2 regions of the Paenibacillus sp. FSL R5-0701 genome follow, and region 2 is predicted to be linked to the other one. Evidence: riboswitches for the same ligand, from Rfam matches in the RefSeq annotation. Region 2 holds a riboswitch; the other holds the start of a gene.
The links. Region 2 has a riboswitch for thiamine pyrophosphate ahead of MKZ13_RS18100 (thiamine phosphate synthase). Riboswitches for the same ligand answer to the same signal wherever they lie in the genome.

Region 1 (12,636 bases), 3.4 Mb from region 2:
GTTGACGGTTCGGTTATGGACCAGATCCGGTTGTTGCAAGAACGCCATCAGTCGATCCTTCACGATGCCAAAATCGACTGGGTTTCCTTTGAACAGGATCAGCTTAGTCAGCAGATATAAATAGATAATGAAAACGGCAATCCAAAGGATGTAATGTTTGCTTCTATTCTGGTTGTTGTGCTTCATGTTGTTTCGCCTCCCTTGTGTTGCCCTGTTATTTCTTTACGGTGACGATGACGCCACCCATGTTATCACCCGATATTTCAGTTTGGCCTTGCTCAGGTATGTAAACGGTTGTGTCTCTGGTGGCCCGATAATAGCGGATGTGATACTGCTCTTCCTCTACTTCCACAGTAATGTTCTCTTTCTCTTTAAGCATATCGAGATACTCTTCCAGCACCAGATTATTCTTATACATGACAGCACTGTGCGGCAGCCCTACATATCGAAAGTGCCATGGTTCATACTGAATACCCGTGATGCGCACTTTATCCTTTGGGTAACGTAAAATAAATCCGTATTTCCATGCATTCTTCTCCAGCCATGCACCCTCTGGTGCTTCATTCATCGCAGCCAGACTGGAGCCAATATCCAGGGATAACCCAAGATTGTGCTCACTGTGACCCGCAGGAAGTGCATAGTCTGAACCCTTTTCCCGATATAACTCGTCCTGCTTCGTAAAATCCCGGTATCCGCTGCTGACGAGAAAATATCTGACTCCCTCTTCGCCTGCTGCTTCAACCATCCTCTGAAATTCCTGCGCCACCTGCCGTGATAACATGATTTTCTGATCCAGTATTCCATATCCACGAAGCAGATCATCCTCATGTGCCACATATACAATATCGGATTTAACCCCTTCCGGGTGAACGGGGTATTGCTTATCCACCAGTAACAAGTTGCCCTTATGTACCTGATCCTGAATGTTTCCGGTGACGGATACGGTGTAACCTGCGGGATTCTCACGCGTATTCTGAATCTCGATGGGCAACTCATCCTTCTGCTGAATCCATCCCGGTGATTGCGTAACGATATATCCGATCAAAATGATACATATCAAAAAGCCCCACTTTTTCATGCTTGCTCCTCCTTTTACCTCATGCATCAAGGATAGACAACACAAGTTAAAGAAAAAGCAGGGCAATTTTAAAGTTTTTCTTAAATTTGATATCAGACCTCATTGAAATACGGGCAAACGAACTTCGAACTGCGTCCGTACCACGTCGCTCTGGGCCGAAATTGTACCGTCATGTTGCTCCACAATATTGCGAGCGATAAATAGGCCGAGGCCTGTCCCACCCTCCTGAGGAGTCCGAGCACGATCTCCGGTGTAATACATATCGAAGATATGTGGCAATTCCTCCGGACGAATATGTCCACCATAGTTAATTACCTGAATGATGACCTGTTCTGCATCCCGATATCCATTAATATCTACGTACATACCATCCTTGCCATGCCGTGCAGCGTTAATTAGCAGATTCTCGAACACACGAGCCAGCAGCTCGCCATCACCGGAGACCGTAAGGTCAGTGTCTATTTTTAGTCGGGCGACTAGTTGGTTCTTTTCAAATACAGGATAGAGCTCTTCGTTCATCTGCTTCAGCAGTTCGCTAAGATCCAGCCGTGTCTTGTTTATAGGCAGCATGCCATAATTCATGCGGGTTATTTCGAACAAATCATCAATCAGCTTCTCCAGACGCTGTGATTTGGTGAATGCAATCGACGTAAAGTGCCGTACCTGCTCCTCCGTTAGCTGATCATCCTTCATGAGCAGATCCAGATATCCAAGCACAGACGTCAGCGGTGTTCGCAGGTCATGTGCCAGATTGACAACAAGCTGGTCCTTACTATTTTCAGCAAAATCCCCTCGTTCCACCGCTTCCCTTAACTTCTCACTTGCCAGGTTCACATCCTCCGCAATCGTACCTAACTCGTCCTTCGAGGAGATCTGCACACGATGCTGAAAGTCGCCATTGGCCAAATGTCTGATCCCTGTAGAAATGTCCTTGAAATACGTCGCGTAAGGCTTGGTAAACCAGAAGAAAAACAGAATGGCCAGTGGGATAAATAAAATCAGGAAGAAATAAATATCTCCGATACTTTTCATAAAATGACGATATTCAGCAAGCTGATCTTCTGCACGGACACCCGAATAATAGGCTTGTAAAAGCTTGTAAATCCCATAAGTGATTGCGCCAGAGGCAAGCATGCTTAACCCTAACAACATAATCATGGTTGTGCGAAAACTTCTTCTTTTAGTCATTAAACGTGTACCCCACGCCCCAGATGGTTTTGATAAACTTGTTCTTGTTCACATCTTCCCCCAGCTTTTTGCGCAGGGTTCGAATGTGGACCATCACGGTATTCCCACTCTCGTAATAGGCTTCTCCCCATACCTGTTCAAAAATATTTTCTGCACTGAACACCTGCTTGGGGTGGCTCGCGAGCAGATACAAAATGTCGAACTCCTTCGGTGTTAGTTCCACTGGTTTGCCGTAGAGTGTAACGCGATGTTGATCTGGCGTGATGATGAGCCCGCCCTTCTCCAGAATGGACCTCTGAACAGGCGCAGACTGGCTGAATTGCAGAGAACGACGCAACTGGGAATTCACCCGGGCAACAAGCTCCATCGGATTGAACGGTTTGGTCATGTAATCATCCGCACCCATCACAAGTCCCGTAATTTTGTCCATATCTGACGTTTTGGCACTCAGGAAAATGATCGGTAAATGATGCTGCTCCCGAATTTTGCGGGTCACCTCATACCCATCCATGCCGGGCATCATAATGTCCAGAATCGCCAAATCTATCGCTTGGGTCTGAACAGCTTGAACCGCCGCCTTCCCGTCAAAGGCCTTGATGGTGTGATATCCTTCTTTTTGTAGATGTAAAGCAACCAGATCAGCGATCTCAACTTCATCGTCTGCGATCAGAATCGTAATTCGCTTCATTGCTTATTCCACTCCTATGTGTGATGCTCAACAATATAACATATTTGAATCCAACAGATAAACCAATGAAAGGAATCCATACATATGAAACTGGAGCGTTTATTAGCCATCGTCGTGCTGCTAATCAATCGTGGGCGAGTCCAAGCCAAAGACCTGGCAGATATGTTCGAAGTATCGATCCGGACCATCTACCGAGACATCGATACATTGGGTCAATCAGGTATCCCTGTGGTGACGTATCAGGGAGCAAGCGGCGGGATTGGTCTGGCAGAGGGTTACCGTCTGGATCGAAACGTATTAACAGACAAGGACCTCGCCTCTATCGTCACTGCACTGCGCAGTGTATCCACTTCCCATGCTAATGCGGCGCGAGAGCTTCTGGTCGAAAAACTCAGCAGTATCGTACCTGAATCCAAAAATGACGATTTTCAGGCCAATACCAATCGATTCATCGTGGATTATTCAACCTGGACGCATCCAGAAGCGCTGAAAATCAAGCTTGAACTTATCGAACAGGGTATGGATCAATTACGACCCGTAACCTTTACCTACTGCAGTGCGGAAGGTATCCAGACTCACCGAACTGCCGACCCTCATACCATCGTACTCAAGAAACATTCCTGGTATCTGTATGCTTTTTGCCACGAGCGGAATCAATTTCGCATGTTCAAGCTTGTGCGTATGCAAGATGTCACGCTTGCTAATGAGCAATTCGAGCGTAAAGTCATCAACCCACAGGACAGACCCTGGCAACAGGAATGGAGCCGTCCGGACAATCAAGCCAGGTTAACCTTGAAATTCCATCCTCGCGTCCGTCATATTGCGGAAGAATGGTTTGGGATCGAGAACGTCATGCCTGATGGGACTGGGTATTATATTAGCCAAGTTGCTTTTCCCGAGGATGGCTGGTTATATGGGTTCATCCTGGGCTTCGGCGCGGACGTTGAAGTATTGGAACCTCAGCATATTCGAGACGAGATCTGCCGTATCGCGGAGCAAATTGTACAAAATTATATCTCCCCGACTCAAACCTGACAGACAGCTGTCCAGTTCCTCCCCGTATACTTCAGATATATTCAATCAGTACCTATATAAGGAGGAACTAATCATGAACGTCACTGTATGTCAAAGCTGCGGCATGCCGCTCACAACCCCTGCCCAATTCGGAACGGAAGCAGATGGAAGCACAACCCGTGAGTACTGTATTTATTGTTACAAAGAAGGTCAGTTCGAGCAGCCAGGTATGTCACTGGAAGGCATGACCGAGATGTGCACTGCCATTCTGAAGGACGAGGGCATGGACGAGGAATCCGCTCGTTCGATGCTGCGTAATCAGCTTCCTTTTTTGAAACGTTGGCGCACGAATACAACGGATCAACATGCTCAATCTCTTGTGGAAAACTCTACTGTTTCCGCTAATCCTGGTCAGGTAACTACAGATCATTCGTTCTCTGCCCAGCCCGTTCGTTATGTCACGCTCCCAGGCAAACGTCTTGCTGGCGTATCCGCCCGCACAACCAACGCCATTGAGATCAGTGGCAAAGGCTGTATTCAGGGACTCTGGAACAATTATTTTGCCTCAGATCACCTCCCTGCACCTGAAGCCGCCCGCTATGGCTGTTACACGGATTACTCCGATGGCATAACCGGTGAATACACCATACTGGTAGGGCATGAGGTCAGTCCGAACGAATCATTGCCTGAAGGATTGGACGACATTTTACTCCCTCCTGCAACTTACGCCGTATTCACTTCCAGAAAAGGACCGATGGCAAAGGTTGTTGGCGAAGCTTGGGGAGCCGTGTGGGCATGGGAGAAACAAAGCGATCGTACGTTCACCGGGGATTTTGAATTGTATGATGAACGCAGCCTGAATCCCGAAAGTGTACAAGTAGATATATACATCGCTGTTCATCAAAATAGATAAAACCAACACAATGCCACCTCAGACAGGATCAAAGTTTCCTCGCATCCTTTTTCATATCACGCAAGCTGCCGGGTTCGCTCGGCAGTCTTTTTGTTATATCCGGAACTACATAACCACCTAAACAACCCGACCATGGTACCAAGTTAGTTAGCATGCTTTGCATCATTTAACCAGATAATATGCCTCATATGTCGGTACCATTGACTTCCTTAGAATTGGGACTATTCACATAACAACCGATTCGATCCTCCCATCTCAAACCTCTCATATCAGGTTCTTTACTCCTGAATTTCCCTAAAACCGTTTACATCTCCTTAAAACCGGGTAAAATCACTACAATCCAATTGGATTTATATTCTAAAGTCATTTATTTCGTCTAACAAGTCATATGTACCTATATGTGCACCTGGCAACATAACCAGTCGAAATACATAATTTAAAAAAAATGCATTAAAGGAGGAACCAAGATGATCCGCATGCCTATTCAGCAAATGATCCCGTACCACCACCAATATCCGCGCAACACGGCGACCACTGCTCCTAAAAAGGAGAATGAGAACACTCAAGGTCTATCCTTTCATGAAATTCTGCAGCAAAAAATGGCGAAGAAGAGCACTTCTCCTTCCCTTCGATAAAATGACACCAGAACCAATTAGTACGGTTATCAACCGTCTTTCCGCAGTTTGGCGGAAGGGCGGTTATTGGCGTTGAGCAATATACAGCTGTACAGTTCTCAGGTGTGTTTCTATAATGGTTTAAATATCTACAAGATCCATGACATATACGAACTGTAAAAGGGGACTTAGCACATGATCATCATTGGTTGTTTTCACGCTCATTATTCCAACATCGCCTTAATTGAAGAGACGCTTGCTCCTTATGAAGTTGAATTGGTCCATTACGTCGATCCAGGTCTGGACCGTCTTAAACATGACGCTGACTTTTCCGAGATCGTCATTCACCAGAAAGTAGCCCAGACGCTCCAATGGATCGCCGAGTGTCATGCCGATGCCATTCTGGTCACATGTACCCTCTTTGCGACAGTACTGGAGCAGGAAGCCACACAGGTCCCTGTGCCTGTGATCGGCATAGATGATCCGTTATTGCAGGAGATGCGGCGAGTACCAGGAGATTACATAATAGCATTCACCAACCCGGCAACTATTGAAGGAACGATGGCACGGGTGAATCAGGCATTACAGCAAGAGGATGAGAATGGGCAACTACACGTTGCCAAGACATCTCAGACGGATGCGGTGTGCATCCCTGGGACATTTGAGTTGATTATGCGTGGAGATCAGCAAGGGTATCTCGAAGCAGTACGTGAAGGATTACAGCAGATTGCTGAGCATTATCCGGGTAAAACGGTAGTGGCAGCCCAACTGTCTATGGCTCCCGCTGCTGCACAGGTTACAATAGATCGCGGTATTCCAATCCATAGCCCGCTGGCATTGCTTGCGGCGTATTTGGAGAAGAATTTAGGCGTGGCTCGATAATAGTAGCGGATTTGGAGTGAAGTAACAGGTTCTATCTGAACTATGCAACTATGAACTCACTTACTTAGTAACACCACAAATTAACGAGGTGAACTAATATGCGTTTCCTCTATATTGTTTTACTGTTTATAGTAGGTTTTTCCTGTTCCGCATTTCTATACGGAGGATCACCAAAACTCAGTGACGCTCTTTTATTCGTTATCGCAGGAATTCTGTATAAAATATGGACCACACACAGTCACAAAGCTAATTCTGATAAAGGCTGAGTACGGTTAAGAATACACACATGACATAACACTAAAAAAAGCCGTTCTTCTCTGCAATGACAGAGAGAAACGGCTTTATCTCTATTTCAGACTGCCCAGCTTGCGCTGTATCAGCGCCTAGGAACGTGTCCGATATTCCTCGGCCTTTTCCTGCATCCCGGCAGCTACAGCCTCATTCTCGGACAATCCTTTATCCGCGGCAAAGGCCCGAATGTCCTGCGTGATGCGCATGCTACAGAACTTCGGTCCGCACATCGAGCAGAAATGAGCTTCTTTGGCTCCTTCTGCTGGCAGTGTCTCATCATGGTAGGACAGCGCACGTTCAGGGTCCAGTGACAGGTTAAACTGGTCACGCCAGCGGAACTCGAAACGTGCCTTGGACAATGCGTCATCGCGGCGCTGAGCACGCGGATGGCCTTTAGCCAGATCGGCGGCATGAGCTGCGATCTTGTAGGCGATGACCCCTTCCCGCACATCATCCTTGTTGGGCAGGCCCAAATGTTCTTTTGGCGTAACATAACAGAGCATGGACGTGCCAAACCAGCCAATCATGGCCGCACCAATGGCGGATGTGATGTGATCGTAACCCGGGGCAATGTCGGTCGTCAGCGGCCCCAGCGTATAGAACGGTGCTTCTTTACAGATCTCCATCTGCAAGTCCACATTCTCCTTGATCTTATGCATCGGCACATGCCCTGGACCTTCGATCATCACCTGCACATCATGCTTCCACGCGATCTGCGTCAGTTCCCCAAGCGTAGCCAGTTCCGCCATCTGAGCTTCGTCATTGGCATCGTAGATACTGCCTGGACGGAGTCCATCTCCCAGCGAAAACGCTACATCATACCTTTTCATAATCTCGCAGATTTCTTCAAAATGAGTGTACAAAAAATTCTCCTGATGATGCGCAAGGCACCATGCTGCCATAATGGACCCACCGCGAGACACAATGCCTGTCATCCGCTTGGCCGTCATCGGGATATATCGCAACAGTACACCTGCATGAATCGTAAAGTAGTCCACGCCCTGCTCTGCCTGCTCAATGAGTGTGTCACGGTACAACTCCCAGGTCAGCGCTTCCGCTTCGCCATTCACCTTCTCCAGCGCCTGATACAGCGGTACCGTACCAATCGGCACAGGTGAATTGCGGATAATCCATTCCCGGGTGGTATGAATGTTTTTGCCTGTGGACAGATCCATTACGGTATCCGATCCCCAGCGTACCGCCCAGGCCATCTTCTCGACCTCTTCCTCGATGGAAGAAGATACAGCAGAGTTGCCAATGTTGGCATTGATCTTCACATGAAAATGACGACCGATCAACATCGGCTCACTCTCCGGGTGATTGATGTTAGACGGCAGGATGGCCCGTCCACTCGCCAGCTCCTGCCGTACAAATTCCGGTTCCACGCCCTCACGAATGGCGGCAAACTCCATCTCTGCCGTAATGACTCCTTGCCTCGCGTAGTGCATCTGGGTCACACAGCGTCCTGGCTGTGCCCGCATTGGTTTGCCACGTAATCCGGGGTACTCTTCGGCGCCAGCTCTCTTCCCTCCGGGCTTCAGTCCGTTATCCTCCGGTTTAACCGTACGGCCCTGATAAGCTTCCACATCGCGGCGCTCTGTGATCCAACGGGTGCGCAGGGATGGCAGACCTGCACGGATATCCGCATGAAATGCGGGATCGGTCATGGGGCCGCTCGTATCGTAGACACGCAGCGGTTCATTATACTCCACCCCTTGGGGAGTATTCGTGTCATGAAGGGCTATCTCACGCTCCGGTACAGCAATGTCCGGCCGTGAGCCCTGAATGTAGACTTTGCGGCTGCCCGGAAAGGGCTGAACACGTCCGGCCGCTCCTGTTTCCTTTTCCACCTGATGACTGGTATGTTCCTGTTCCATCGCTTGTTGTCCCGTTTGATTTCCTGCACTCATGTCGCTTGTCTCCTCCTCATTGTTCGTTCGCTTGGTTTTGGGTTGGCATCATCATTAGCTCACTTACGTACCTGTCCCAAATCATGCGCAATGCAGAGAAGAAAGAGCGATCCTACTCCAGACCAGGGGAGACAGTTTTCATGTACAGTTAACAACAGACGGAGGCTGCCACAGATCATGGATCTATGGTGCATTCTCTATTCATCCAAGCCCACTTTCGCAGGTTATTGAAAAAGAGGCCCATAGAATCCGCGCTATACCGCCTGTTCACTGTATATAAAAAAGCCGGTCCCCGAAGGAACCGACTTTTAATGTCCATCACCAATAATGCACCTTTATGCAGCTCCTTAACGGAGCCCTACAAGGGTCACATCATGTGGTGGTTGTGGTCATATCGCCGATTACTTCCCTACGCTGGTATGATCCAGATCAGGTGCAAAGGGTCCGGAATCTCATGCGATTCCGTCTCAGTCCGGACAGTTCGGACTCCCCCAGTAACGTTAACAAGTTGCGGCATACACATGCCGCAGTTCATATTCAATGATGCTGGCCCCGCTGGGCCGTCCATAACAGAGTAGCGCAACCGGAACATAAAAACAACCTTTATATTCCAGAACACCAACTCAATTGGAGAAAAACCTTACCTCAACATCAGGATAACATGAGCCCCATCTGCGTAGCAGCTTCCTTTAGCACAGGTGCGTATTCATGCAATGTCTCCTGTGAGAGTCGGCTGACAGGCCCTGAGACCGAGAGTGCGGCTGCAATATTGCCTCTGCGATCCATAATCGGTACCGATACCGCGGCAGCTCCCGGCTCACGTTCCTCATAACTCGTCGCATATCCGTTATCCCGAATGTCTACCATTTGCGCCAAATACACCGCTGGATCGATAAATACCGGCCATTCAGGACCATTCATCAATTCTTCACGATCCTCGTCCGTGGCAAACGCCATCAGGACTTTGCTGGAAGCACCCACAGACAGCGGCAGTCTAACACCAACGGGAGCAACTCGGCGAATTGCCTGATCACTTTGCACAGCCTGAATCCGAATCCGTTCACTGCCATCACGCAGGTACAGACTCACGGTCTCCCCCAATCGATCTCTCAGTCGCTCCATCGCAGGAAGCAGCAGAATAGCGGGATCATCACTGCGGGACATATGAGCTGACAGCTCCCAGATTCGGATGCCAAGTCGGTACTTCTCTGTTGCTGCATCGCGGATCACGAACCCTCGATCCTCCAGCGTAGCCATCAAACGGTGCACTGTACTTTTGTGCAGGCCGATCTGGCTGGCAATTTCGGTGAGTCCCAGATCACTGCGTGTGGTAAAACATAATAATATATCCAGCGCCCGTTCCACAGCCCGGACGGTTAACTTGCGATCTTCCATGGCATAATGCCCTCCTCATGTTTCATCACATGAAACTTGGTTACATAAATTATATGAGAAACGGTCTCATCTGTAAACCAAAAAGAGCCAAAATATAAATAGTATAACGTGCAAATTTTTCCTTTTTATAAGACTTAATCCCCTGTAATTTACACACTAAGGTAATGTTACCCATATATCTTAAGAACTATATAACAATTGCGTAACAAATGCCCTCAATCAATTGACTTTGACTATATTGGAACATACGATAAAGATATATTACATTAAGATATCGCTCTGAAGCAGGCTCTGAAATCGACGCAATTCTCTTTTCATGTCGTTGTTATCTTCAACTGAACTTCAAAGGAGGGGCATTCATGTATCCAACATCCCAGAGCGAAGCCCCGCTGCAAACAAAAGTGTCCGATCTGCCCTCTTCCCTATCACCGAGGCTGATTCGGTTCAAACATATTATCGTAGCGTTGCTGCTCTCCGTTGTATTTTTTCTACTGTTTTGTTTTATTGCACTGCATGGTTACATCGCATGGGTATTATCCAATCCAACGGTAGCGCCGGTCTTCTCCAATCCAATGCAGGCCAAGAACATGAAGTACGAAGACATCACGTTCCCGGCAGCAGATGGCAGCCGGACGATGCAGGGATGGTATATACCTGCTGACAATGCTGCAAGCAAAACGATTATTTTCAGTCACGGCTATGGTGCCAATCGTGAAGAAACATGGGTACCCATGTATGACCTGGCACACTATGCCCATCAACTTGGGTTCAACGTGGTCATGTTCGATTATGGCTTCGCCTCACAGGTGAACAAAGCTGTAGCCACAGGTGGCAAAGCTGAGTCACAGCAATTGCTGGGTGCCATCCAGTTCGCCAAGCAGCGAGGTGCGCAGGAACTGGTTGTCTGGGGTTTCTCCATGGGTGCCGGTACAGCGCTTCAAACCGGACTGATTACCCAGGAAGTGGATGCGATGATTCTGGACAGTACGTTCCTGCTTGAACCGGATACGCTGTACCACAACATTCATAACCAGATCGATCTCCCGCGTCAACCGACACTCGAGATCATGAATCTGTTGTTCCCTGTTCTGAATGGTACCGGATTACAACAGATTCCATACCAGGAAGTGAAAAAGGAAGATTATCCGTTCCCGATTTTCTTCATCCATGGCACAGAGGACGAGAAGGCGCCTTATCCAATTGCGGAGCAACTCGCCGCCAACCAGACCAATCCGTACTCCGATGAATGGATTGTCCAGGACGCGCATCATGAGTTGATCTTCCGGGAGCATCCGAAGGAATATCTACGCCGTGTCTCAACTTTCCTGAGTCATGTAACGAAAACAAGCAGTGACGATGTACAGAACACGAATAGTGGAGAATAACCAAATTCCAATCATCCGAATTTTTTCCAGAGCCCTCAGGGGCTCTTTTTTTTGCACTCATAGGACAACAAGCTCGCGGAATATACTCTTGGGACGCATGAACAGACGGTCTGCATGCAATGAATTTCATCTGAAGGAGGTTCAAAATAAAGATGAACTGGTATGGATATGGTCACCTGCTGCCTCTGCGGACATTGGAGGAAATCCGTTTCTGGAAAGAGCAGGAGAAAGAACATACACTCGTCATTCGTGCCCTGGTTCCTGATCTGGAGCCCCCATACGTCAAGCTACTGGAGGAATGGGAGGTTACCTTTGCAAACAGTGAGCGAGTAGCCAATCAGCTTTTAAAACAACTATTGCCTGGAACCCATCCGCCTGCTCCCTACATCGTTCGTTGTATCGATCAACTTGTGTTGGCAGCTCGGCAGCAATCGAGAGAGTTCATCAAACAGCTATACGTTCTTCTGGAGCAAAGTGCTGCTGTGCAAGCTGTTCCGCTTGCCAAAGTACTTATTCTGCATTTTATCCGCGAGTCGGAGTATTTTCTAGGCGTATTGGATACACTTGGCCAACCTGGCATCTTGCGCGAAACGGATTCGGAGCCATCACTTTTTCTGGAAAATGCGCTGCATACGTCAGGGCCAGGAAGCATCCATCGCCAAGCTTCAGAAGCTCCAACTTCTCCAGAGGGGAATGTAAATGCACCTGCCGCATCAGCTCAGATCCAATCCGCAACCGTTCAACCGCCTTCTATCGGAACAACACAAGCCACACCCAGCTCTACAGCACCTCATGTAAAAGAAAAGCCGGTTCCCATTGGAGGACACACACTGCCTCCCCTTCCCTATGCGTACAATGCGCTGGAGCCACATATTGATGAGCTGACGATGCGTATCCATCATGACAAACACCATCAATCTTATGTGGACGGACTAAATGTAGCAGAGAAGAAGCTGGCGGAATCGCGAAAAAAGAATAACTTTGAACTCATCAAACATTGGGAACGTGAACTCGCCTTCAACGGGGCAGGCCACTACCTGCATACGATCTTCTGGACAATTATGAACCCTGCTGGCGGCGGTAAACCTTCCGGTATGCTCGCAGAGCAGATCAAGCGAGATTTCGGGAGTTATGAAGCGTTTAAGAATCAATTCACGGAAGCCGCGAACAAGGTGGAAGGCAGTGGCTGGGCGATGCTTGTCTGGAGCCCGAGAGCACATCGTTTGGAGATTTTGCAGGCGGAGAAACACCAGAACCTGTCCCAGTCCGATATCGTAC
Region 2 (12,636 bases):
TGAATACTTCAAAAATGTGTAAGTCCAACCTGTTCAAACCTCACTTTTCAAGTCATCTCCATGTCGCTCTACCCATTGTATCCGCGAGCACTGAAATTGTGCAACCACATTTTGTGGATTATACTGGTTTGGTGAATATATTTGTACAGGTTCCAACATTATATTTGAACAATGACCTATTTTGCTCTGAATTAGGAAGGATGAAATAAAATGACGGTGAAACGAGTGGTTATTTTTACAGGCGGAAACTTATCTGTAGAATTACTTCAGGAAATACGAGAAGATGATATGATCATCGCGGCCGATCGTGGTGCATTATTTTTAATTGAACACGGCATTCAGCCTCACATTGCAGTAGGAGACTTCGACTCCATTACTGAAGAGGAATGTATCATTGTAAGCAATAATAGCATTCGGTTCATTACATGTGACCCTGTTCATAAGGATCTTACTGATACAGAAATGGCTTTTGAGACAGCGCTAGATTATGAACCTTCTCACATCTTAATGTTAGGTGCTACAGGTACACGTATGGATCACACACTCGCCAATGTACATATTATGGTTCGCGCGATGCAGCATCATATCTCCTGTGCCATTCAGGACAAGCACAATTACATGACACTGACCACATCCAAAGCTGTGGTTGAGCACCGTGACTATAAATATGTTTCTCTGCTCCCCTTGACTCATGAAGTTGCAGGAATAACTCTGGATGGTTTTATGTATCCGCTAGATCAAGCCACCATTCGCATGGGACAATCCTTGGGTGTAAGCAACAAGCTATTAGGCTCCTCCGGTACAGTCACTATTGATAGTGGCTTATTACTGATTATTCAGAGCAAAGATTGAATCTATTTGTATGCTTCATAATTATTTATTACGTTTTTGTAACCAGTGATTCAATGAAGAAAATAGGTTCACACATAACAAAGACCCTTGATATTCAATGGGTCTTTGTTGTTTCATCTTAATTCTTCATCCGTCAATGATTAATTTTTTGACATTTTTAATCATATTTTAATAAACATACCCAAACCATTGTGGCGCAAGGGATTACACTCCTCTATCCAATTTCTAGGCTGTTACAAAGCTGTTATACTCGCTCTAGCAACTTAACGAAAACGAATTTTGGAGGTACTAACTAACATGAAAACAAACATCTTTGTCCAAAAGGCCGTAACCGTCGGGTTGTGCGCTACACTAGGTTTTGGAGCTGTACTAATGACTAACGCACCTGTTGCACAGGCAGCAACTGCTTCTGTATCCAAAGGTCAACAAATTGTTAACTATGGCAAAAAATTCACTGGAACTCCATATAAATTTGGTGCTTCAACTTCAACAACCAAGGTTTTTGACTGTTCTTCTTTTATGAAATATATTTTCAAAAAGTATGGTGTAGATTTGCCGCGCACTTCCGTGAAACAATCCAAAGAAGGTAAAGCTGTGTCTAAAGCTAATCTGCGTGTCGGAGATCTGGTATTCTTCTCCAGTGGTAGCCGTTCTACCGGCTCCAATGTCACTCACGTAGGCGTTTATGCGGGAAATGGTAAGATTCTGCATACGTACGGATCTCCAGGCGTAACCCTTTCTGATCTGAACTCCGGTACTTGGAAGAGAACGTATGTTAAAGCTCGTCGTGTACTTTAGAATCACATTATAGCTAATCAGTAAGGACCGGAGGTTACTATCCGGTCTTTTATTTTTACCCTCTTTTTGCCACACTCTAAACTGGTGTTTCATGGAACTAACTTCGTAATCTAATTTTTATCATGCAGCATATAACCGATCCCACGCACAGTATGAATCAGTTTCACACTTCTTCCCTTATCTACCTTAACCCTCAAATGTTTGATATACACATCCACAACGTTGGTATCCATCGCATACTCATATCCCCATACTTCCCGCAAAATATCACTCCGGGTACATGCTTCATTCACATGCAGAGCCAAATATTCCAGCAATTCGTATTCTTTTGGCGTTAATGTCAGGTATTCACCCGCACGATTTACCCGTCTTGAACGCAAATTGACTTTAAGATCATGAACTACAATTACTTCCTCACCCTCTGGTGTTGCATTCGCAAAAACACGCAATAAATTTCGTATTCTGGCAAGCATCACGGTCAAGTGGATAGGTTCCTCCATCACGTCATTAGCTCCGTAATCCAGCCATTCCACGATGAACTGAGGAGATGCATTAGAAGTGATAACGAGTAGAGGTATAACATGACCTTTATCTATCCACTGTTTTAACTCTAATTTCTGATCCTGGCCACAATGTTCATTCCCCTCTTCCTCGTCTACCAGGATGATCAGGTTAATATGCAGCAACGAAGGCTCGACGGATTGGTTTAGTTCGGACCACTCCATTCGTTGCACCTCATACCCTTCGCTACATAAAACATCCTGAATAAGGCTGACCTGCTCTCCTGCTCCAATCAGCAAAATGGCTGTTTTCACTCTTTTTCACCCGGCCTGTCTCTATCCCCACTGCTCGCAGCAATGGTTGGTACAGATAGCATGCCGTAAAATGAAAAAGTCCATTCCCTTAAGGGAACAGACTTTGCTTCTTTCTTGCTTTAACCAAAGTAGCGATGGACGAGCGTACGCGCTTCAGCTGTGTCTTTTGTTCCGTGTACGAGGACACGTCCATCTTGGAAAATAACCATTCTATGGACTCCTGTTGTAAAAGAAACCAGAAACGGATTGGATTCCACTTTTCCTTCTTGAAGTCTATCCAGACGTTCCGCTGTATGTTGAAGATCCAGATTCATGCGCCTTGCAGGTCGGATCTGAACGGTATCCCTGCCACACAACACATCTGTTTTCTCCAGATTGGACGCAGAAAGATATGGATACGTTGCCGAAGTACCGCAGGAAGGACAGTCTTGCTTTTTCGCACCATCCACATTGATGGATATGTATTCGTTCCTCCACACGTCAAATGACAATAACTTACGTCTCAATGCATTTGCATTGCCACTAAGTAACTTCATCGCTTCTGCGGTCTGATTCGCCGTTACCATCTGTACGGCTTGAGGTATGATGCCAGACGTATCACAGGTATCTCCACCCAGAGGGACTTCACCCAGCAAACAATTTAAACATGGCGTATCTCCGGGCATAAACGTATAGGTAATACCATAACTACCTACGCATCCACCATAAATCCAGGGAATACCGTGCTTCTGTGCCATATCATTAATAAGTAGTCGGGTATCAAAGTTATCCGTTGCATCCATGATCAAGTCTGTATGCTGAACGAGTTCTTCCAACTCATCTACTCTGACGTCCAACACTTTCCCTTCCACATGAACCGTGGAATTAATGGCAGATAAACGTTTTTCCGCCGCCATTGCCTTCGGTATCCGCTCAAGCGCGTCCTGTTCTACATATAATTGCTGCCGCTGCAGGTTACTCCACTCCACATAATCACGATCCACAATCGTTAAGTGTCCGACTCCTGAACGAACTAACGTTTCTGCAATTCCTGTTCCAAGTGCGCCAGCGCCTACAATTAAAACTCTGCTGCCCTTTAATCTGGCCTGGCCTTCCTTACCAAGTGGCGCGTACCGTTCCTGTCTGGAATAACGATCGGCCTGCTCGAAAGATGTTACTTGATCTGTCATGTATGAACCATTCCTTCCACCGGACTACTGGCTGCTGCATAACGCTTTACGGGAATCATGCCTGCCTCATATGCCAATCTACCCGCTTCTACCCCCAATCGCATCGCTTTAGCCATGCTCACTGGATCCCCTGATCCGGATACGGCTGTATTTAACAATACGCCATCTGCACCAAGTTCCATCGCATAAGCAGCATCTTTTGGGGAGCGCAACCCTGCATCCACAATCACAGGTACAACGGCCTGCTCAATGATGATCTCAAGGTTATAGGGATTGATGATGCCTCTGCCAGCTCCGATGGGAGAAGCGCCAGGCATTACAGCATGTACGCCAAGCAATTGCAGCCTTTTGGCCAGAATGACATCATCCGAAATATAAGGCAATACCGTGAAGCCCTTTTCAAGCAAAATTTCGCAAGCATTGTACGTTTCAATCGGATCTGGGAGTAACGTCATTCCATCTCCTATGACTTCGACTTTTATCATATCACAAAGTCCTGAAGCCCGCGCAAGCTCGGCAATTCGCACCGCCTCTTCCGCAGTGGAAGCCCCAGCCGTATTCGGAAGAAGAGTGTATTTGTCCAGATCCAACGTATCCAGGAAATGCTTCTGGTTGCGTTCCTCCAGATTCAGACGACGAACAGCAAAGGTTAAAACTTCCGTTTCAGATGCTTCCACAGCCTGACTTTGCACTTCCAGATCCGAAAACTTGCCTGTTCCGAGCAACAATCTGGACTCAAACGTATATTTACCAATGTTCAACATCATCAACCGCCTCCTACAAAATGTACAATCTCAATTCGATCGCCTTCTCTTAATGTTGTTGACTCATGGTGTTCACGCGTTAAGATATGCCTGTTCAGCTCAACAACTACAGTCTTAACTTGCAGGTCAAAAGATTGGAGCAATTTATCCACACGATTCAATCTGTCTTCAATCTCCATCCGTTGACCATTAACGATGATATTCACTGCACCACTCCCTTTCTGTTCAATCGCTCAGGGCTCAGCGCCTCAATTCCGAGTTCTTCTGAGCTTTTGCCAGCGACCAACTCCGCGATAAGCCTGCCTGTTATCGCACTAAGCAAGATACCGTTGCGGTAATGCCCAAAGGCGGCGAACAGCCCGGGTATACTCTTGCAAGCACCTATATAAGGCAGCCCATCGGGTGTTGCCGGTCTTACGCCTGCCCACGCTCGTATAAATTGTGCTTCTTTCATCCCCGGCACCCAGTGGGTAGCCGCTGTTAGCAGCTTCTGAACACCCTGTACAGAAACGTTCAAATCCGCTCTTCCTGGCAGACTGGTTGCCCCGAGCCAAACTTCGCCATTGGCTTTGGGAACAATATAGATATCCTCTGCATACACCGTTCTGTCAGGTCTGTACCCTGCATGTTCTTCTGAGAACTGAACGGCGGCTATTTCACCTTTTACCGACCACACAGGCAAGCTCAGATTCACATGTCTCATCAACTCTTCACTCTGTAATCCAGCCGCTATAATGACATGTTTGCATCTCATCTCACCGATCGATGTGGTGATTCCCTGCACACCGTGTTCGTTTGCTTGCACACGTATATCCTGTATGTCCTCCATAACCCGTGCTCCCATTGCTTGAGCGGATTCGGCGTATGCCTTCGTTAGGTGGAGTGGGAGAATTTCACTCTCGTAAGGTCTGTAATAGGCTCCATACGTATCTCTGTTAAGCCATGATGCCTCCTGCTGCACAATGGAACGATCCCACCACACCTCATCAGCAGAAGTAGACAACGCAGACTTCCGATTGTCCTTATAACTACTTAATTCACTGTATGAACGAAAAGGAGTTAGGAATCCCTGGCGTTGCAGACCAGTCTCTACCTCACTGAGTGTAGCCATTAGCATCTGTTGCTCGGTAAGTAACTGTCTACTCTGCCTGGCAAGCTTAGCCATCAAAGGATGAGCAAAATCCTCACTGTCGGCCGCCAGCATTCCAGCCGCCGCGCAAGAAGTGCCTCCTGCAATCGCCGAACGCTCCAGCAACAGCACATCCTGTCCACGGGAAGCAAGTTCATATGCAATGGCACAACCAACAACCCCTCCGCCTACAATAATCGTTTCTGCATGAACCTTATCCGGTCTATCAGTAATGATCTTCTTCATCAGCTCATCTCCTTGATTAGCGGCTCAAACTTTCTGTACCAACGCCAACGATAGCCTGCCTTAACGATGCAGCCGCCTGATCCGGGGAATCGCTCGCCCAGACATTCGAGATCACAGCAACTCCCTGAGCGCCTGCAGAGCGAATAGCGTGAATGTTTCCCGGTTCGATGCCACCGATCGCCATGACAGGAATGGAGACACCGGAGCACACTTCAGCCAGAGCATATAATCCTCTTGGTTCAAGATCAGGCTTACTGTTGGTTGAGAAGACATGCCCGAAGAATAGGTAATCGGCTCCCCGTTCTTCAGCGATTTTTGCCTCATCGAGTGAATGAACAGATACACCCAGACGAAGTCGCTGCACATTGCTTATAACAGCAGGGTTGTAGTTACGTATCACATCTTGCCCCCAGTGTACACCGCCATAGATGTCATTCTGTGGTGGCAGTTCTGAGCCATTGATAACGATGCGACAAGATGGAACACCAACGTTACGCAGACTTTCAGCCCAACCGATCTTGTCTTGCCATGTGAGTTGTTTTTCTCGTATGTGAATATAGTCCACCAAAGGCCAAACGTCCTTTGCAGCTTTTACAAAAGATGCTTGATCCCCTGTACCCGTAGATACAACATGCAATTCAAATGATTCTTGAACATGTTCATGAGAAATTACCGTACTGTTCATCTCCTTCCAGACGTGAATGCTATGAAAACACAAAAAAGCCACTCCCGTAGGGGAGTGGCTGCGTATTAATTATAGAACCAGATGACTGACTGATACATACAGTTCATTTCGTGCAATAAAGCTATAGACCCTATAGCCATAACGTTATACACGCAACTGCATGTTTCAATTCGTTAAGCAGACGGTTGAAATCCTTTGAATTGCCGTTTGCTCACGTCATTCACTGAAACGCGCTCGCCACTTCCCTACGCTGGTATGATCCAGATCAGGTGCAAAGGGTCCGGAATCGCATTCTTCCATCTCAGCCGCATCGTGCGGCCCCCCTAGTGTTCATATGAAGTTGTAGCCTATGTTACCATAGACGGGTTTTTTTGTCACCGTCATTTCTGTTAAACATTGTCTTGAATCGCCCTAGTTTGTCTCAGACCATTCTTCTACATTCCATGTTTTGGTGACCCAACCCTCGTAGAAATCAGGTTCATGAGATACCAGTAACACCGTTCCCTTGAATTCTTGCAAAGCACGCTGCAACTCCGCTTTGGCTGTGACATCGAGATGGTTTGTCGGCTCATCGAATAAAATCCAGTTGCTTTCACGCATCAAGAGTTTGCATAAACGAACCTTGGCTTGCTCTCCACCACTCAGCATGTTAAGCGGACGGGTAATGTGCTCATTTTTCAACCCACAGCGTGCGAGATGACCCCGGACCTCATTCTGGGTCAAATGTGAAAACTCATTCCAAACATCCTCAATCGGCGTGATATTCCCAGCACGAACTTCCTGTTCAAAATAGGCCGTTTCGAGATAATCTCCCAAGAAGGTCTTTCCACTCAGTGGAGATATTTTGCCCAGAATAGTTTTCAGCAGTGTCGATTTACCCACACCATTACAACCTACGATGGCAATTTTTTCACCACGTTCAATTGTCATCGTCATTTTGGGCAGCAAAGGATACGTATATCCAATTTCAAAATCAATACCCTCAAAGACCGTTTTACTGCTCGCACGGGCATCCTTGAATTTGAACGTTGGTTTGGCCGCTTCATCTGGGCGATCAATACGTTCAATTCTGTCCAGCTGCTTCTCCCGGCTCTTCGCTCGACCTGAAGTTGAAGCACGTGCCTTGTTACGCTGAATGAAATCTTCCTGCTTCTTGATGTACTCTTGCTGCTTCTCGTATGCATCAATATGCTGGGCTTTATTCATATCAGCCATCTCAAGGAACTTGTTATAGTTCGCAGCATATCTCGTTAATTTGGCAAATTCCAAATGATAAATGACATTTACGACTTCATTCATGAATTCCGTGTCATGGGAGATTAAGAGAAACGCGTGCGGGTAGTCCTTCAGGTAACGTGACAGCCATTCAATATGCTCTACGTCCAGATAGTTAGTCGGCTCATCCAGCAAAAGAGCTGTAGGTTTCTCGAGCAGAAGCTTGGCAAGAAGCACCTTGGTACGTTGTCCACCACTTAGAGCTGCGACATCTCGATCAAGACCAATTGCGGACAAACCAAGACCATTGGCCATCTCTTCCACTTTTACGTCAATCAGATAAAAGTCGCCCTGTTCCAGTTGTTCCTGAATATCGCCCATCTCTTCCAGCAACTGCTCCAGCTTATCTGGATCTGCATCTGCCATCTGGTCCGTAATATTCATCATTTCTTTTTCCAATTCAAGCAACGGAAGGAATGCATCCTTAAGAACGTCACGAATGGTTTTGCCTGGCGTAAGCTTTGTATGCTGATCCAGATATCCATAACGGACCTTAGGTGTCCATTCCACTTTTCCACTATCTTTAAGCAATTTACCGGTAAGGATGTTCATTAATGTGGATTTACCCACACCATTGGCACCAACAAGTCCTACGCGCTCTCCGGCAAGTAAACGAAACGATACATTTTTAAATAACGTGCGATCTCCAAAATTGTGACTCACGTTCTCTACTGACAATAAACTCATAAGATGAGGTAGCTCCTATCTATTAGACATTACTTTTGTGATTGTTCCGAAACCCTATTCTAGCACAAGTCCCGTCTTTTCTGAAAGTAATGTAAACAGCTCAGGAACCTCTTCCATGATTTTGTCATACAGGCTCCCTACCGATTAGAGCATTTATATTCGAAATAGCCTTGTGCAGCTGCTTGTCTTGCGTCTGTGAATACCTCTTCAGCACGGTAACCATTACCACATGTGGAGGGATAGTAGTACTTGATACCCGTTAAAGGATCTACCCCACCTACGATGGCCGTTTTCTTCACAAGTCTGCCTCCACCAATTGCGTAATTGTTGATTTTCTGGTCACCCACACCTATACCTTGGATAAAGGCCATAATCCCTGTATCGTTAATGGAGTTGTACCAATCTTCCTGCGCAATCAGGGGCATCGTAAACGTATAGGAAATACCGTTCTTTCTGGCAAACTCATTATGGCGGTTAATCACATCAGCCAGATCATCCTGCACAGCAGTCACAATCTGGCTTTGTCTAACTTGCTCAAATACGCTGGTATTCTGAAGTAAAGGAATCTGTGTGGTTGAAGCCAGTTCTTTTTGAAATCCCTCAATCCATTTCCCTGCGTTTGCGTCATAGGCATATACGTAGTCGTCCAGTGTAAAGTTAATACTGTTACCATTAGAATCTGAATATGTATAAGGTTTCTTGGGGCTCCATACTTGCCTGAAAGAACCTTCAAGGTTACCCGTCATCTCTGTTTCTGTGGACAACATATAATAGCCATCATAATCCAGAATAACCACGGCAGGAATGTAATTAAACATGTTTCGAATAGCAACGGGATCATTCTGAATCCCCATATTCAAAGCCATCGTCTGCGTAAATGTCAACAAGGCGAGCTCCTTGTCCGCTTTAACAAACTTGGTTGAATCATAACCTGCTTCATCATTTTGTTTCTCATTCTGATGCATCACCGCACCTGCATCCATAACTGCGGTTTGAAGTGCAGATCTGTATCGTTGACCAAGATATTGAGCCTCTTCGGCATCTTGGGTATGGAGTGAGATGATCCAGAAGAGCGGGAAGAAGATCAGCACGAATACAATGGACAGCTCAGTAATCTTCATTGAGAACCATACCTCCGTATGTTACAAATACCGCTGAAGCCTGAGCCGTACCACTCAACCATTCACGAATGAGCATGGAAGGTGTACGATTTGTATTTTGGAGCGTCACGGTGAAAAAATCCCCTGTGGTCAACGTATATCTTCGGCCAGGATCATCAACCGGTATCACACCTGAGGATGGGAATAGTCGCTCTCGAATCTGAGCTGCATAATATCCATCCTGAACTACCTCGTAAGTTCCGGTAAAACTGTTACGGTCCATCGGGTCTGTATAGTGAGGTACATATTTCTTATGCAAATGTTCCATCGACACCTCATACAGATTGCCCGTCTGGGCCAGTTGCTCCTCAAACTCAGCCAACATTCGAGGTGAAATATACCCTTTCGTTCGGACAGCATCAACAAAACGTGTTACATTCTGAACAGCCGTCATACGTGCTATATCATCCTGCCGATCAGCTGTTTCAGCAGCTGGGTACACATAGAGCAAAAGGACTGCGAGCAATACGGCAAGCAGCTTGGATGCGGCATTAATCAATTCACACTGGCCTCCTTCCAAAAAACAATCTTGAGCAGTTCTCCAGTTTCATTTCGTATAAACTCCGGACTGTAGGTGGCATCGAGCTGGACAGGAATAGTCGCTGTTTTGCTGACAAGTGGATCGATCACATACGAAGTTCCATCTACCTCTACAGGAATGCCTGTGCCTGTCATCTGTCTTACGGTATGCAACACTTCCGCACCACTATACTGATACGGATTGGTGGTATGCAGTGTTGTTGTCAGCCGGCCTTCCATGCCTGCTTTTGTCTGAACTCTGTCGTTTAAGGCCGCTGATAAAATCTTAACATTATGTTGCCCGTACAGGCAGGCTGTCACAAACAGGACAACCGCCGTACAAAACAACATGAGATGCTGGGTATTCCGGGACATGTTAAACCAACTCCTGTCAGGATTGCTGGAAGATCAGCCCTCTTACCACGTTGGATCGGTCTTTTACGATAATGGCTTTGAATTTACCACTTGGATTGACATATTGATTGTCTTTTTCACTCATGGTCTGGTTAATAATCCCCACTTTATCGTCAGGCGCAATAACCGAGCCGTAGTCCGCATTATTGAGATCCTGTGAAATATTCAATTGATTACCGTACCATTGACCCGCTTTATTTTTACCTGTAATGACTTGAATACCGAACTGATCCTTGTCCGCATATTTACGCAGCGCATTGGTTACCTGTGATCCACTGATAGTTGTTCCGTCATATACTGTAAATGCAGCCTGGGACAACTCGGTTTGGATATCAGCAAAATTGTTCTGGGCCGTCTTGGTTGCCTCCTGAGCTGAAATAAACAACAGAACTACAATTGTGATCAAAGCGATAGTTAAAAATATCCCTGCTGCCACCTTTAAAGCGCTTGATGCATTGTTCATAATAAATCCTCCCAAGTTATAAGTTATTAAACTATTTCAGACTGTCACACAGATGAATTGTGCTACAGTTTCTGAATTTGCTCATAATAAATGCTCATCTGCAAGAAACTCATACCAACCAATGGAATAACCAGATACAAAAAGATAAGGGCGTACATAGGTGTAAATCCAATGGTTCTACCCCAAGATGCTTTGACATCTATCATTTTGCTGTACTCCTGCTTGCGTTGTTCAAAATAAAATGCCATCATGCTCTCGAGATCATCGAAGGCTTCACGTATTGAGATTTTGCCAAGGGCAAGCTGCAATTTATCAACCAGTCGCTGGAACTCGGGCAAGCCCGCCTCTTCCTTTAATTGTTCGAGTGCAAGCTCTGGTCCATGTTCAAAATGCAACAAACATTTTTGCAACGGGCGCTTGAAAATGACGGCAAATCGATTAAGCCATTCCAATATCTCCTCGACTGACATTCGGTCCATCTCACGCAAAATGGATATCACTGTCTGGAATTGATAGATTTCATGTCGCATATCCAACCTTCGCATTTTCCGCTGAAATATCATGAGCCATACGGGCATGTAGTACCCTGCTGCACCCATGAGAATGGCTATAATCATTTCCCACCAGCGTACATACTGCTTGTTATACACCTCAAATTTCTGCATAATGCGCGCGATCGTCTCAGCCTGAGTATCATGGTCCAACTGAACGGGAGATAACTGCTGTAACGCTTTGGAGACTTCTTCGTATGTAGCTCCTCGGTTCATTTCTACACTTTTCAGTACGGATTGATCTAATGCTGTTTTTTCCTCAGCTTTCCTGAGATCCGCTTCAGCCATTGCACCAAACATTCGATCATCCCGGATCGGATCATGCAAGATGTGGTTACGTTCAACCTGGTGCAACAACAAGATGCAACCCATTGTAAGGACCAAACAACCTGCGAATAACATCACTCGTCGAATGGCAAGCCATTCAAATTTCAACTCTGAGCTGCTCTCCCTCATGAGCCGTATCGTTTGACTGTACTGTGCACTGCCAGGTTTTGCTGCAAACAACATTGCCAATTTCCGTATGAAGGTTTGCCTGTACAGAAACTGATCCAACCATGAATGCTTATGCCCTGACCGGTAACGGGTCTCATCGTATTGCTGGAGCCTTTGCAAAAGCAAATAAGCAAGGATAATGATGACATAGATCGATATTTTGGTAACAAAACCGACTTTGCTGCGATAAAATTCATCCATCGTTGGGAAACTGACTCTGGCCCAGCGTTCGATCGGAGCGGTGAATAATATCGGAGCGAGCGCGATGATATTAAGTCCTTTGAGCAGGTAATCCAATTTATCACGCCGCAAAATCTCCAAATGAATCTCCTGAGTTAGGTTACCAAGTCCTTTGAGATAAATAGAGCCTTGTGCCCTGTCCTTATCCCCAAACTCCATGACCATATAGGAAACGCCAGCGAATCCTTTGAGAAAACGGTTGGGAGCCACTTCATAATAACGCTCAAGTGCTTCATTTGGATCTGGAGAAGTCAGAGCTTCGTAGATCAGTCTTACCTGTTCTGCCGCTTCTCCTGTACCTGCTTCAGCGGCTTCATAGAGCGCTTCCTCAACCATGCCATGCTGATGATACCGATGCCTTACATCTGCGAAGA

Region 1: another riboswitch for thiamine pyrophosphate. It lies ahead of thiC (phosphomethylpyrimidine synthase ThiC); the one in region 2 lies ahead of MKZ13_RS18100 (thiamine phosphate synthase).

Annotation. Positions count from the first base shown of each region.
Region 1 covers NZ_CP150230.1:699,146-711,781, reverse strand. Annotated here, with positions in the region: gene MKZ13_RS03365 (VanZ family protein) at 1-186, opposite strand, end outside; gene MKZ13_RS03360 (M15 family metallopeptidase) at 215-1,078, opposite strand; gene MKZ13_RS03355 (HAMP domain-containing sensor histidine kinase) at 1,178-2,266, opposite strand; gene MKZ13_RS03350 (response regulator transcription factor) at 2,259-2,954, opposite strand; gene MKZ13_RS03345 (YafY family protein) at 3,039-3,989, shown strand; gene MKZ13_RS03340 (zinc ribbon domain-containing protein) at 4,063-4,881, shown strand; gene MKZ13_RS03335 (hypothetical protein) at 5,349-5,516, shown strand; gene MKZ13_RS03330 (hypothetical protein) at 5,691-6,377, shown strand; gene thiC (phosphomethylpyrimidine synthase ThiC) at 6,761-8,545, opposite strand; TPP riboswitch at 8,968-9,081, opposite strand; gene MKZ13_RS03320 (IclR family transcriptional regulator) at 9,230-9,973, opposite strand; gene MKZ13_RS03315 (alpha/beta hydrolase) at 10,333-11,358, shown strand; gene MKZ13_RS03310 (Fe-Mn family superoxide dismutase) at 11,511-12,636, shown strand, end outside.
Region 2 covers NZ_CP150230.1:4,111,184-4,123,819, forward strand. Annotated here, with positions in the region: gene MKZ13_RS18060 (trimeric intracellular cation channel family protein) at 1-28, opposite strand, end outside; gene MKZ13_RS18065 (thiamine diphosphokinase) at 211-852, shown strand; gene MKZ13_RS18070 (C40 family peptidase) at 1,150-1,650, shown strand; gene MKZ13_RS18075 (response regulator transcription factor) at 1,761-2,465, opposite strand; gene MKZ13_RS18080 (ThiF family adenylyltransferase) at 2,585-3,634, opposite strand; gene MKZ13_RS18085 (thiazole synthase) at 3,631-4,398, opposite strand; gene thiS (sulfur carrier protein ThiS) at 4,401-4,604, opposite strand; gene thiO (glycine oxidase ThiO) at 4,601-5,773, opposite strand; gene MKZ13_RS18100 (thiamine phosphate synthase) at 5,790-6,458, opposite strand; TPP riboswitch at 6,684-6,793, opposite strand; gene MKZ13_RS18105 (ABC-F family ATP-binding cassette domain-containing protein) at 6,870-8,420, opposite strand; gene MKZ13_RS18110 (hypothetical protein) at 8,558-9,541, opposite strand; gene MKZ13_RS18115 (hypothetical protein) at 9,528-10,079, opposite strand; gene MKZ13_RS18120 (hypothetical protein) at 10,076-10,474, opposite strand; gene MKZ13_RS18125 (hypothetical protein) at 10,491-10,976, opposite strand; gene MKZ13_RS18130 (hypothetical protein) at 11,039-12,636, opposite strand, start outside.